2 regions of the Halobacillus sp. genome follow, and region 1 is predicted to be linked to the other one. Evidence: a T-box and tRNA genes for the amino acid it is inferred to sense, from the RefSeq annotation. Region 1 holds a T-box; the other holds one or more tRNA genes.
What was found. The T-box of region 1 lies ahead of alaS (alanine--tRNA ligase). A T-box ahead of a tRNA ligase gene usually reads a tRNA of that ligase, here a tRNA-Ala.

Region 1 (8,770 bases):
GACAGATGGACGCTGGAAAGTAATCTTTCATGAACCGGAAAGAGCCATTACCCCTGGACAAGCTGTCGTGTTCTACGATGGAGAAGTTTGCCTGGGCGGTGCCACGATTGATACGGTCTTAAAAGAGGATGCTGCTGTCACATATGTTGGCTGAGCAAATGGTCATGTCCGTTTTTCAGGACATGACTTTTTTACATATTAAAAGAAGGAGAGAGATACATGGATAAATTAAAGCAAGGTATTGAAGAGATGCAAAATCATAATTATGAGGAGGCGGCCCGTCTTTTCACAGAAGCTATTGATGAAAATCCTAAACAGCCGGTAGGTTATATTAACTTTGGAAACTTGCTTACTCACATGAATGATTATGAACGTGCAGCCCGTTTTTTTAATAGAGCTATTGAGCTTGATGGAGAAGCAGCTACAGCTTATTACGGTCTGGGGAATGTTTATTATGAACAAGAAAAGTTCACGAAAGCTCAAGAGCAGTTTATTCAAGCCATTCAAAATGGTTTAGATGAAGCCGATGTCCACTTTATGCTTGGGATGACTTTTGTGCATCAGGAATACACGAAGCTTGCTCTTCCTTATTTACTGCGAGCGGCTGAACTGGCTCCTGACGATGTAGATATCCAATTTCAATATGGACTCTGTTTAGCCCAGAACGGGCAGATTGACGGTGCTGAACAGGCTATGAAACGTGTGCTACAATTGGAAGAAGAACATAGTGACGCTTACTACAATTTAGGGGTGGTCGCTCTTCATAAAGAAGATGCGAAATCAGCACTCTTCCATTTTAATCGAGCCCTTGAAATTCAGCCTGAGCACATGCTGGCTTCTCATGCAAAGGCCCAAGTGGAACAAGCGTTAAACGAGTAATTATTGAAGGAGAAAGATGGCATGACACAACAAACGCTCTTTTCTGAATCCAATGAAGAACGTCCTTATGTTAAAGGTGAACTCAATCGAATGATCTTTCATAATGAGGCTGAGCATTTTTCCATCGCGGCGATCACTGTAAGTGAAACAAATGAATATACAGATGTGGACTCACTGGTGATTAAAGGACACTTTTCTCCTTTGGAAGAAGGAGAAACCTATATCTTTTATGGTCAATTTCGTAACCACCCGAAATTCGGACTGCAATACGAGGTAGAGATGTATAATCGTGTCTTGCCTGAAACAAAAGATGGGCTTATTCACTATTTATCGAGTGATTTATTTCACGGCATAGGTAAAAGGACGGCTGAGCGTATCGTTGATCAATTAGGAGAACAAGCGATATCGTTTATATTAGAAGACAGAGCTGCTTTAGATAAAGTACCTAAGCTTACTAAGGAAAAAGCGGATCAATTATACAATTCCCTAAAGGAACATCAAGGTTTTGAACACGTGATGATTCATCTTTCCCAATACGGGTTCGGGTTGAAGTTATCTCAGAAAATTTATGAAGTCTTTAAGGATCAAACTCTTGCCATTATTGAAGAAGATCCTTATCAACTTGTATTTAAAGTCGAAGGTTTTGGTTTTCACCGGGCAGATGAAATGGCGAGGATGCAGAATCTTTCTCATGATCACCCTACCAGACTCCGAGCAGCATGTTTGTACATGATGCAAAAAAGCATGTCTGCTGGTCACACCTACCTTCCCACCGAAGAATGTCTAATGCAGGTTGATCAGTTACTAAACACTGGACTTGAAGCTTCTATCTCATACGAGCAGCTGTCCGAGCAAATCATCCATCTGGGTCAGGAAAAATATGTATATATGGAAGAGGATCGCATTTACTTACCAACACTTTATTTCGCAGAAAACGGTTTTTGCCGTAATATCGATCGTATTCTTGATGAAGAATTGGAAGCCCAGCATACTCAGGCGGATCTCATGAAAATTATTGGAAGCATTGAAGAAGAGGAAGCAATGAGTTATGGAGAAGACCAATTTAATGCAATTGAGAAAACGTTACAGTCCAAGCTTATGATTCTGACTGGAGGACCCGGAACTGGAAAAACAACGGTTATTAAAGGAATTATCCAGTCTTATGCAGAGTTAAATGACGTCTCGATTGACCCGGAAGACTATGACTCCGATCAACCTTTTCCTTTTGTCCTGGCTGCGCCAACAGGACGGGCTGCTAAACGTATGACGGAATCCACCGGTATGCCTGCAAGCACCATCCACCGTTTGCTCGGATGGGATGGACATGAACAATTTGAACGCAACCAGAATAATCCTTTAGAAGGTAAGGTTCTCATCATTGATGAATTTTCGATGGTGGATATTTGGCTGGCCAACCAATTGTTCCGTGCTGTTCCTTCAGGTATGCAGGTCCTCCTCGTAGGTGATGAAGATCAACTTCCCTCTGTTGGCCCCGGTCAAGTACTTGCCGATCTGCTTGCCTCCGAACAGCTGCCATCTTCCAAACTGACGGAAGTGTACCGGCAAAAAGAAGGTTCAAAAATCATCCAGCTTGCACATGAGATTAAAAATAATCAGTGTACTGCGGTATCACTGGCTAAGGAGCATGATTTCAATTTTATACCTGCTCGGGAGAATCAGCTTGCTGATATAGTTACCCATATTGTAAAAAAAGCGATCGATAAAGGTATTAACCTTAGAGAATTGCAAGTCCTTGTCCCGATGTACCGCACAGAAGTTGGCATTCATAAGCTTAATTCAGAGATTCAGCGAGTGGTAAATCCCAAAAGTAAACAGAAGCGGGATATCCAATTTAATGATCAGACCTATCGAAAAGGGGATAAAGTCATTCAGTTGGTTAACCAGCCCGAAGACGGAGTTTATAATGGAGATATAGGCGAAATTGTTGCGATATTTCGTGAGGAAGAAAACGTAGATGGTGTAGAACAGGTGGTCGTTGATTTTGACGGAAAAGAAATCGTTTATCCAAAAAAAGATTTGAAAAATGTAATGCTCGCTTATTGCACATCGATCCATAAATCTCAAGGAAGTGAGTTTTCAATTGTCATTCTTCCAGTAGTCCGAAGCTACAAAAGGATGCTTAGGAAAAATTTGCTCTACACAGCTATCACCCGTTCTAAGCAATCTCTGATCATCTGTGGAGACCGCAATGCATTTCTCGAAGGCGTAAAGTTTACGGATACAAACCTTCGTTATACAAGGCTAAAAGAAAAACTTCAGGAGAAGGTGGTCCCGGAAGTGCCGGAAGATGAGGAAGAAGAATTGTCCCCTTACGATTTTATGTGAAGTTAATGAGGAGATAAGCTATGAAATCTATATTGGGGATCTCCGGCAGTACCATTTTAAGTGACCCAGCTCAGTTTGATCAGTTATTTAAGTCAGCAATTGGTCATATTGAAATTGGAGAATTTCCAGATGAAGCATCTTTTTATCGTTTTCTAACAATGGCTAGACAGAATCAAGTCTCTTTTGGAATTCATTCGCCCCTTATTAGAGGGAACAGCAAGTACGATCTAATTGAACATGTATCTGTCGATCCTCTGGATGCTCGAATAAATTTTGAACAGGAAGTCGCTTTGGCAGCAAGAGTCGGGGCGGAATACATTTTAGTTCACTTTCCATACGTTAAAGGTCCTGTTCGTTCAAACCCTCAGCCTATGATTGAAGAAGGACTTCGTTACCTCTCTGAGCTGCAGAAAAAATACAAAATCTCTATTGTCTGCGAACCTAAACTTGGTCATAACCGCTCTTCTGCAGGGATCCACTACCTTCAGCAATTCCCTGAAGAGGTGTGGGGCACCTATCAATTATCTCTCTGTTTAGACATGGGAGATTATCGAATGGCAGCGGGTGATAAGTGGAAAGAGTACATCGTTCCTTTGCTTCCTTACACAACAGTTATCCACGTACATAATGTAAGTTTTTTAGATGATAAATATTACTGGGTGCCGATTCATCCAGAACCAAACACAAAAGAAGGTTCCTTTGATATGAAGTCAATGATTGAAATACTGGCTGAAAAAAAAGGAAGATATTTTATCATGGAGCATACTCCTCACTCCAGGCCATCTGAAGCATATGTGGTGGAAGGAATGGAGTGGCTTCATAATCTTATAGAATAATGTATGAATTTACTTCGGAGGGACATACTGTTTTGTAAAAAAGGAGTATGGCTCCCCATGAAATGTCCGAATTGTAAGAGCAAAAATCTTGGTAAAATAGGAAACGAGCAATATTATTGTTGGAATTGTTGTCTGGAGTTAGCTATTGAAGATGGCAAAATGAACATAAATCAAATTGAAGAAGATGGCAGTCTAAGCTCTCTCAATGACATATTCTATCAACAAGGATCTTAAGCAAGGATGAGTGATCAAGCAGCCAAGTGGGTACGTCGGTTCGTCATCTTCTTCATTATACTTCTCAGTCTATTACTACTAGCATGGCTGTTTCCCTATTATGATCATATTATTATCATGATTGGAAGAATCCTTCTGCCCTTTGTCTTGGCTCTAGTGCTTTCCTTACTGCTTCATCCTCTTGTGAACCTGCTGGAAGAGACGGGAATCTCAAGGCCTCTTGCTATCTTGTTTATATTCCTCGCATTTTTTTCTTTAGTAAGTTTAGGAATCTATAAAGGCTATCCCCGTCTGTTAACACAGGTAAGACTGTTGAGTGAGCAGGTTCCTGCTTTAACGGAATCTTATCAAGGATGGACGAAGCAGTTATATGCTCAAACTGAAAGGTTTCCAGATGGTATTCATAAAAAATTGGATGGCAGTTTTTCAGATTTCGAAGAATGGATTAGCACAAAATTAATGAACTTGCTTACAAGTTTAAGCGGTATTTTCGATATGGTCTTTTTAGTTGCTGTCATTCCCGTAATGACATTCTATTTTTTAAAGGACTACAAAATGATTGGACGCTCTTTGATGAGTTTATTACCTGATTCCTGGCATGATGAAGCTCAGAGACTGACCAGGGAACTTAGTCACTCTTTGGGAGGATATATTCGCGGTCAACTTCTAATCAGTCTTTTTGTAGGGGCCCTTGCCTCGCTTGGTTTTTGGCTGGTAGATCTGCCGTATCCTCTTATTCTTGGAATTATAGCAGGAATAACGAATATTATTCCTTATTTTGGTCCTTTGCTTGGGGCTGTACCGGTACTAATAGTAGCAGCTACCATTTCAGTGAAAACGCTTATTCTTAGTCTCCTGGTGGTCCTTGTAATTCAAGTGCTTGAAGGTAATTTGCTTTCGCCATATATAATGGGGAGAAGTATTCACATCCACCCATTGGTCATTATCTTTGCTTTGCTTGCAGGTGGTGAACTTGCAGGAATTCCCGGATTAATTTTAGCTGTACCGGTTCTTACATGTCTAAAAGTAATTGTTAGTGAAGTTCATAAAGGACGCATTCATATTGACAGATAGGGAACAGTTATCTATAATAGCGCATATCGACACTATACGAACGAAAAACAGTGAAGGAAATAAGTAAGCAATTACCCATAATTAGAGAGGCATATTCCAGGCTGAGAAGTATGCTATGGACAGGGTTGCTGAAAGCTATTCCTGAGTGCGGTTAATCCCCGCCGGAGTCGCGCCTCGTTACTGGCGTCTGAGGTGATAGACAGTTTAATGTCTATAATCAGGGTGGTACCGCGGATTTAAACTCCCGTCCCTGCCGATGGCAGGGACGGGAGTTTTTTGTTCGTACAGATAAAATAGAGTGTTTATAAAAGAGCATGAAGCTTGATGCATTTAACAATAAGGAGGTAATGGTATGAAATCATGGACATCTGCTGAAGTCCGCCAAATGTTTCTGGACTTTTTTAAAGAAAAAAATCACAGTGTGGAACCAAGTGCTTCTCTTGTTCCTCATGAAGATCCTACACTCCTTTGGATAAACAGTGGAGTGGCTACGCTGAAAAAATACTTTGACGGGCGGGTTATTCCTGAAAATCCAAGGATTGTGAACGTACAAAAATCCATTCGGACCAACGATATAGAAAATGTAGGGTTCACAGCCCGCCACCATACTTTCTTTGAAATGTTGGGTAACTTTTCTATTGGAGATTATTTTAAAGAGGAAGCGATGAAGTGGGGTTGGGAATTCCTGACCAGTAAAGATTGGATCGGATTTGACGAAAGCAGGTTATCTGTTACCGTTCATCCAGAAGATGATGAAGCCTATACTATTTGGCGCGATATTGTCGGAATTGATGAAGAGCGAATTATCCGTATTGAGGAAAACTTCTGGGATATTGGTGAAGGCCCGAGTGGTCCAAATACTGAAATCTTTTACGATCGCGGTGAAAAATACGGGAATGATCCTCACGATCCTGAACTTTATCCGGGTGGAGAAAATGAACGCTATTTAGAAATCTGGAATTTAGTATTCTCACAGTTCAACCATAATCCTGATGACACTTACACACCCTTACCTAAGAAGAACATTGATACAGGAATGGGACTGGAAAGAATTGTATGCGTTATTCAAGATACGCCTACCAATTTCGAAACAGATTTATTCAAACCTTTAATTGAAGCAACAGAGTCTATTTCGGGAAGAAAGTATGGAGAAAGTGAGGAAGGAAATTCTTCCTTTAAAGTTATAGCTGATCATATGCGTACGGTATCTTTTGCGGTCAGTGACGGAGCTCTGCCGTCCAATGAGGGAAGAGGATACGTTCTGCGCCGTTTGCTGCGCCGGGCTGTAAGGTTTGCTAAACAAATTGGTATAGATCAGCCTTTCATGTACAAATTAGTACCTGAAGTAGCTGAAATTATGGTCGACTTCTATCCTGAAGTAAAAGAGAAGCAGTCCTTTATCCAAAACGTAATTAAAACGGAAGAGGAACGTTTCCACGAAACATTAAATGATGGACTTGCCATCTTATCGACAATTATGAAGCAGGAATCAGAAAAAGGGAGTAATGTATTCCCTGGGACAGAAGTATTTCGTCTCTACGATACGTATGGTTTTCCTAAGGAGCTCACGGAAGAATATGTAGCTGACGCTGGTTTTACCATTGATGAAGATGGGTTTATGCTTGAAATGGAGAAGCAGCGGGAGCGTGCCAGGAACGCTCGTCAGAAAACTGGTTCCATGCAGATTCAAGAAGGTGTACTTGGGGACGTTCGTGTAGCCAGTGAATTCACCGGTTATGATCAACTTCGTACGGAAGCAGAAATTGTCGAAATGATTAAAGGTAAAGAGTTTAGTGAACAAGCAGAAGAAGACGATACAGTCTACTTATTTTTGGATAAAACACCTTTCTACGCAGAAAGCGGCGGTCAGATTGCTGATAAAGGCCGTATAGAAAATGATAACGTCCTATTGGAAGTAACAAATGTTCAAAAAGCACCAAATGGTCAGCATATGCATGAAGCCGTGATCCAAAAAGGTACGCTTCATAAAGGAGACAGGGTTCATGCAGAAATAGATGAAAAATCCCGCTCCTTTATAGTTAAGAATCACACAGCTACCCATTTGCTCCATCAAGCATTGAAGGACGTATTAGGCGATCATGTAAATCAGGCGGGTTCTCTTGTGGCTCCGGATCGTCTACGGTTTGATTTCTCGCATTTTGGCTCCGTTTCCAATGAGGAGATAGAGAAGATTGAAGCTATCGTAAACGAAAAAGTATGGCAGTCCATTCCTGTAAGAGTAGAATATAGTTCTATCGAGGAAGCCAAAGAAAAAGGCGCAATGGCATTATTTGGAGAGAAATACGGAGACACTGTTCGTGTGGTGCAAGTAGGTGACTACAGCCTGGAACTCTGCGGAGGGTGCCATGTGATAAACACCGCTGAAATTGGTTTATTCAAGATTGTATCAGAGACAGGTATTGGCGCTGGAACCAGACGTATGGAAGCTGTGACAGCTAAAGATGCTTACTTGTATATGAATAGTAAGGAATCGTTGTTAAAGCAAGCTGGTGAACGCTTAAAGACGAAGCCGGAGCAAGTACCTGAACGAATAGATTTCCTTCATAAGGAGATTAAGGATCTGCAGAGGGAAAATGAATCCCTAAGTGCTAAAATCTCTAATATGGAAGCTTCAACCATTCTTGACGAAGTTGAAGAGATTAACGGCGTCAAGGTGCTGGCAAAACAAGTGGATGTGAAGGATATGAATGCCTTGCGTTCCATGATTGATGATTTAAAACAAAAAATTGAATCTGGTATTATACTGCTTGCTGCACCAAATGGAAATAAAGTTCAGCTAATTGCAGGAGTATCAAAAGATTTAGTAGAAGAAGGTTACCATGCAGGACATTTAATTAAAGAAGCAGCTTCCAGGTGCGGTGGAGGCGGCGGAGGCCGTCCGGACATGGCTCAGGCTGGAGGCAAGGATGTTTCTAAGATTCCTGAGGCCTTAGAATTTGCAAAAGAGTATGCAAATCAAGGTTCTTAGTTTTCCATTAAGTAAACTTAGGTATATAATGGAGTAAAGACTAACAAGTGCGAGGTGACATGAATGAGCTCAATGGATAAAACAATGAGATTTAACTTCTCAGAAGAACCGTTTGACCAGGATGTGCGCTCTGTACTGCTTTCTGTACACAGTGCTCTTCAAGAAAAGGGTTACAACCCTATCAACCAGATAGTCGGTTATTTACTCTCCGGAGATCCAGCGTACATCCCGCGTCACCAGGATGCCAGAAACTTAATTCGCAAAATTGAACGTGATGAACTAATCGAAGAGTTAGTTAAGTTCTATATTAGAGAGAATAATGAGGGCAATGAATGAAAAAAATAGGTCTAGACGTAGGCGAAAAAACGGTAGGAGTGGCTATTTCCGATGCCTTAGGCTGGACAGCCCAGGG
Region 2 (4,939 bases), on a different contig from region 1:
TTTAAAGAGAGCGTCAGACCGACCTCGTCGTTACTTTCAAAAGGAGTGACCTCCCATATTTTTTGATGGAATCCATTCGCACCGCCATGGAGGTGGTTGGGACCTTCATTGGCGTCCAGATCGTAGGTTTGTCCTTTTAATGTAAAAGAAGCTCCCTCGATCCGTCCGGCCACTCGTCCGATAATTGCTCCGAAATAATTAGGATCTTCTTTATAGTCTTCTACATTTCTGTAGCCAAGGACTACATTTTCAAGTGTTCCTTCGTGGTCCGGTACGAGCAGCTCCGTAATAATCCCACCGTAGTTCAAAACACTGAGCTTCATGCCGTGATCGTTCGTCAGGTCGTACTTTGTCCAGCTGTTGCTGACTTCTTTCGTCGTAATCTCCATGTTGTATGTACCTCCATTTAAGAAGCGAAGAAGAGTATCCGCATATTCTATAATTTCTATAGTCTTCTTTAGTTTATCAGACATGAAAGTGTTATCTACGTATTTCGCTTAAACGAATAAGCATCATAATAGAAAAAAGGGAACAAATAAAGTAGTTCAGGTGTGTTGAGACTCCTGTGATTTTATAGCCTCCTGTTATGAGGAGTAAAATCTACGGGGACTCCTGAATCTTATCGAGCATATGGTGAAAGGCTAAAGGATCTTCAAAATCTTCTGCTGTCCAATTTTCATGGATCCATTGTTTTAATTCTTCTGGTGAGTTGAATACCTCTCCACTGGTATCTTCTTTCCGTATGGTATATCGTCCGTTATCAGGGTCAATCGTAATAATACAGGGATAGGCCCCATTTTTTCCGCGCAGCGTGAATTCCAATGTGAGATCATCCTTTTTAAAGGTTATTGTAACCTGGAAGACCATCTTCATACCAATTGTCTATTACATTGAATTTCTTAAGAAAATGAACAGCAGTCTTCCTTGAAAAAAGAAATGGAAGCCAGAAGAATGGGTAAATATTCCGTAAAAAACCCTTGCGAAGAACTCGTAGTATCAGCTATAATAATATTTGTCGGATTAAGCGGCACGCAGTTGCTGGATCGGCAAATTTAAATCTATGGGGCATTAGCTCAGCTGGGAGAGCGCAACACTGGCAGTGTTGAGGTCAGCGGTTCGAGCCCGCTATGCTCCACTCATAAAAATCGCTTAGTTAGTTCTTATTAGTTAGCGATTATGCCCTAACGAGTACGCCTTCTAGTTTGGATTTATCCAAACTAGAAGGCGTCTTTTTTTCTGGAAAAAAACAAATATCTAAGGGTTGCTCATGCAACTCAGTATCTGAAATTAAAAACGAACCCACCTTTATGGAACGTACTGGGAAGTTTTAGCAAACTAATAGAAGGGAACTTTCTCAACAGACAGCATTCCGTAGAGGAGGAAACAAGAAATGAGTAAAACCATCTTTATTACTGGTGCAGGAAGCGGGTTAGGTAAAGGTACAGCAATTGGACTAGCTAAAAAAGGACATCATGTGATCGCAGCGGTTGAAATTATTTCTCAGATTACTAGCTTGAGAGAAGCGGCTTCAGAAGCTGGTGTAGAACTAGAAGTAATAAAGCTTGATATTAAAAACAAGCGTGATCAGCAGTTAATTAATGAATATGATTATGATATTTTTGTAGCTAATGCGGCGATTGGTGAAGGCGGACCTATTGCAGAAGTTCCAGTAGACCGTGTAAGGGATATATTTGAAACCAATGTCTTCTGCACACTGGAAAATGCGCAAATTGCTGCTAAGAAATTCGTAGATAAGAAAGCAGGAAAAATTGTATTCTTGAGCTCAATTGCAGGTGTGGTCGGTATGCCGTACCTTGGGCCTTATGTTGCTTCTAAGCATGCGGTCGAAGCAATGGCTAAGACTATGAAAGCGGAACTTGAAGAGTTTAATGTTCAGGTAGCCACGATCAATCCTGGACCATACGAAACTGGCTTTAATGACCGTATGTTTGAAGAGAAGCATAAATGGTATGATGAAGATAAGAACTTTACGCCAAGAGAGTCCATCGCCGAAACGGAGAAAATTTTAGATGATCAATATGATCCACAGGAAATGGTCGATAAGATGGTGGAAGTGATTGAAGCAGATCACCACGCTTTCCGTACAGCTTATCCTCAGGATGCAGAAGATATGATGAAAGAGGAAGAACAGAAGAATTGGGAAGCGAAAATATAATTACTTGAATTAATACTCTCAGTAAGGTAATTAAGTAAACGAAGTGATTCTGGAGCCTGACGCCTTTATCTATAGGTGTCAGGCTGTTTTAATTTTGCAGGAACTTGTTATGATGATGCCTCAGTTCCAATCAAGTGGTTAGTTGATAACTGTTCAATGTCCCCTTATGTATGTCGATCGCCATCTATTTCGGAAACAATCTTGACACCGATTCTCATCTGCAAAGCCTTTTTAAAGCCTTCAATTATATAATCGCCAGGGAAAGAATTCTGGTGTCAGATTCGTTTCTACTTTAGCTTACCAGTCATGAACTCTATCCAAAATGCCAAGCGATTTACAAAATAAACGTAAGTAGTGGATGATGACCCGCTTCTACATGATTTTGTTTCTTTTCTTCTCTTTTCTTTTCCTTTCTTTTAAATAAAGCGCCCACTTCTTTGGTCGGTCCAACGTTCGCTCCTTTGGTTGCACTAGCGTTCACTCCTTTGGTCGGAACAACGTTCACTCCTCCGTTCAGGTTAAGGTACGCACTAGCATTCATACACATCTTCAAGTTATCGTCGCAGCTACCTACAATATGGCAGACTAACAGCATTCTCAAGACTGTTAAACCAATCTTCAGTTACAATTAAAAGGTCTCACAAAGAAGACCCACGACTCAAAATGATTTAAAAAAGAGGAGTTTTTCGAATGGAACCATTACCTATTAATCTCAATGAAAAATTAACAAAATTTAATGATCAGTGGTCCCCGAAAGTTATTGGTGAAATGAACGATTATCAATTCAAACTGGTAAAAGTGCAAGGGGATTTTGTCTGGCACAGTCACCAAGATACGGACGAAGTATTTTTCGTGGTGAAGGGTCACATGGTTATTGAATTTCGCGATGGGGTAGTCGAGCTGTCAGATGGAGAAATGTATATCGTTCCAAAGGGGGTGGAACACAAACCTTATGCTGAAGAAGAATGTCACATTATGCTGGTCGAACCTAAGGGAGTAACGAATACCGGAGAGGCCGAGAGTGAGTTAACGGCGGAAAATGATATTTGGATTTAAACCATTCATTTTTCAGCAAACAGGGAATGTTTCTGTTTTCTAACTGTTATATTATTAAACTATTGATATACAACAGTATAGTTATTACAATATGTGTAAGCGCTTCAATATATTTATAAGGGAGAAGTGATGGAATGCAGGTACCTTTGGTGTTGACTGACTTTCTTGATCGAGCCGTAGAATTGTATGGGGATAAGCCCGCCATTATTGATGATGATCGCACGCTTACGTATAAGCAATTGAACGGGCGAGTGAATCAGCTGTCCCGGGGGCTGGGCGACCTCGGGGTGATAAAAGGGGACAAAGTCGCGTACCTTGCTCCGAACACGCTGGAGATGCTGGAAGGCTTTTATGGTGTGTTTCAAGTGGGCGCAGTGATGACGCCCCTGAATACTCGACTAAAACCGGCCGATTATCAATTCATTCTGGAACATAGTGAAAGTAAAGTGTTATTTGTGGACTCAGATCTCTATCACTTAGTTGAAACGGTTCTGCCTCAGCTGCCGCAACTCGAACATGTGATTGTGCATGGAGAAGAAAAAGAAGGTGCTACCTCCTATGAACCTTGGCTTGCGTCTTTTGCTGATGAGCTGTTTGACCGTGCGGAACTGGAAGAAACAGATATTGCTTCTCTTCTTTATACGAGCGGGACGACAGGTAATCCAAAAGGGGTATTGCTCAGTCACCGGGCGAACTATCTTCATGCAATGTCCACGATGCATCACCTGCGTGTGAGCGATCAGGATACATTATTGCACGTGCTTCCGATGTTCCACGTGAATGGATGGGGATCTCCTTTCTATTACACAGCCAATGGCGCCACCCAGGTCATGCTTCGCAAAACCGATCCAAAGCTCATGTTAGAAAAAATTAAGAAGCATGGTGTCTCGGTTTTACATATGGCACCGACTGTACTCAATATGCTGATGGAAGAGTATGATGCGGTTCAGCCGCAAATCGAACAGGATGTACGCGTGGTAATAGCCGGTTCTGCCCCGCCACCGGCCTTTGTTCGAAAAGTGGAGGAGGATTTAGGCTGGAAGTTCATCCAGGTATATGGCATGACGGAAATCTCCCCGTTGATTACGACGTCGGAATTACGTTCGATGGATCTTGATCTTCCTGCTGAAGAAAAATACCGGCTGAAAGCGAAGGCTGGTTACGAAATGATGGGAAGTAAAGTAAGAGTGGTGAATGAGTTTGGGGAAGAAGTCGCTCATGATGGGAAATCCATTGGAGAAATTATTACCCGGACCAATGGGATTATGGAAGGCTATTTTAAAAATGAGGAAGCGACGAACGCCACGATTCGGGATGGCTGGCTCTACACCGGGGATATGGCCGTGGTGGATGAGAAGCATACGATTGAAATTGTGGACCGTAAGAAAGATGTGATTATCAGCGGAGGCGAGAATATATCCTCGATTGAAGTGGAAGCCATTCTGTATGAGCATCCATCGGTACTTGAAGCGGCAGTGGTGGCGACGCCGCATGATAAATGGGGAGAAGTTCCGAAAGCCGTCGTCGTGTTAAGAGAAGGCGAGACCGTATCAGAGGAAGAGCTGATTATGTTCTGCCGGGAAAAGCTGGCACATTTTAAAGCACCGAAAAGCATTACGTTTATTGATGAACTGCCTAAAACGGCGTCAGGGAAAATACAAAAAGTAATCATTCGTAAATCGTTCTGGGAAGGACATAGCCGGCTTG

Region 2: it encodes a tRNA-Ala, which carries the amino acid that the T-box ahead of alaS (alanine--tRNA ligase) is inferred to sense. The anticodon was not compared.

Annotation. Positions count from the first base shown of each region.
Region 1 covers NZ_JBAPTY010000379.1:815-9,584, reverse strand. Annotated here, with positions in the region: gene mnmA (tRNA 2-thiouridine(34) synthase MnmA) at 1-154, shown strand, start outside; gene WAM07_RS15730 (tetratricopeptide repeat protein) at 220-879, shown strand; gene WAM07_RS15725 (ATP-dependent RecD-like DNA helicase) at 901-3,225, shown strand; gene WAM07_RS15720 (sugar phosphate isomerase/epimerase family protein) at 3,246-4,061, shown strand; gene WAM07_RS15715 (AI-2E family transporter) at 4,302-5,369, shown strand; T-box leader at 5,411-5,624, shown strand; gene alaS (alanine--tRNA ligase) at 5,722-8,358, shown strand; gene WAM07_RS15705 (IreB family regulatory phosphoprotein) at 8,422-8,694, shown strand; gene ruvX (Holliday junction resolvase RuvX) at 8,691-8,770, shown strand, end outside.
Region 2 covers NZ_JBAPTY010000062.1:16-4,954, reverse strand. Annotated here, with positions in the region: partial or broken gene WAM07_RS03275 (aldose epimerase family protein) at 1-389, opposite strand, end outside; gene WAM07_RS03270 (hypothetical protein) at 601-822, opposite strand; tRNA gene WAM07_RS03265 (tRNA-Ala) at 1,063-1,135, shown strand; gene WAM07_RS03260 (SDR family oxidoreductase) at 1,391-2,176, shown strand; gene WAM07_RS03255 (hypothetical protein) at 2,511-2,681, opposite strand; gene WAM07_RS03250 (cupin domain-containing protein) at 2,867-3,232, shown strand; gene WAM07_RS03245 (long-chain-fatty-acid--CoA ligase) at 3,367-4,939, shown strand, end outside.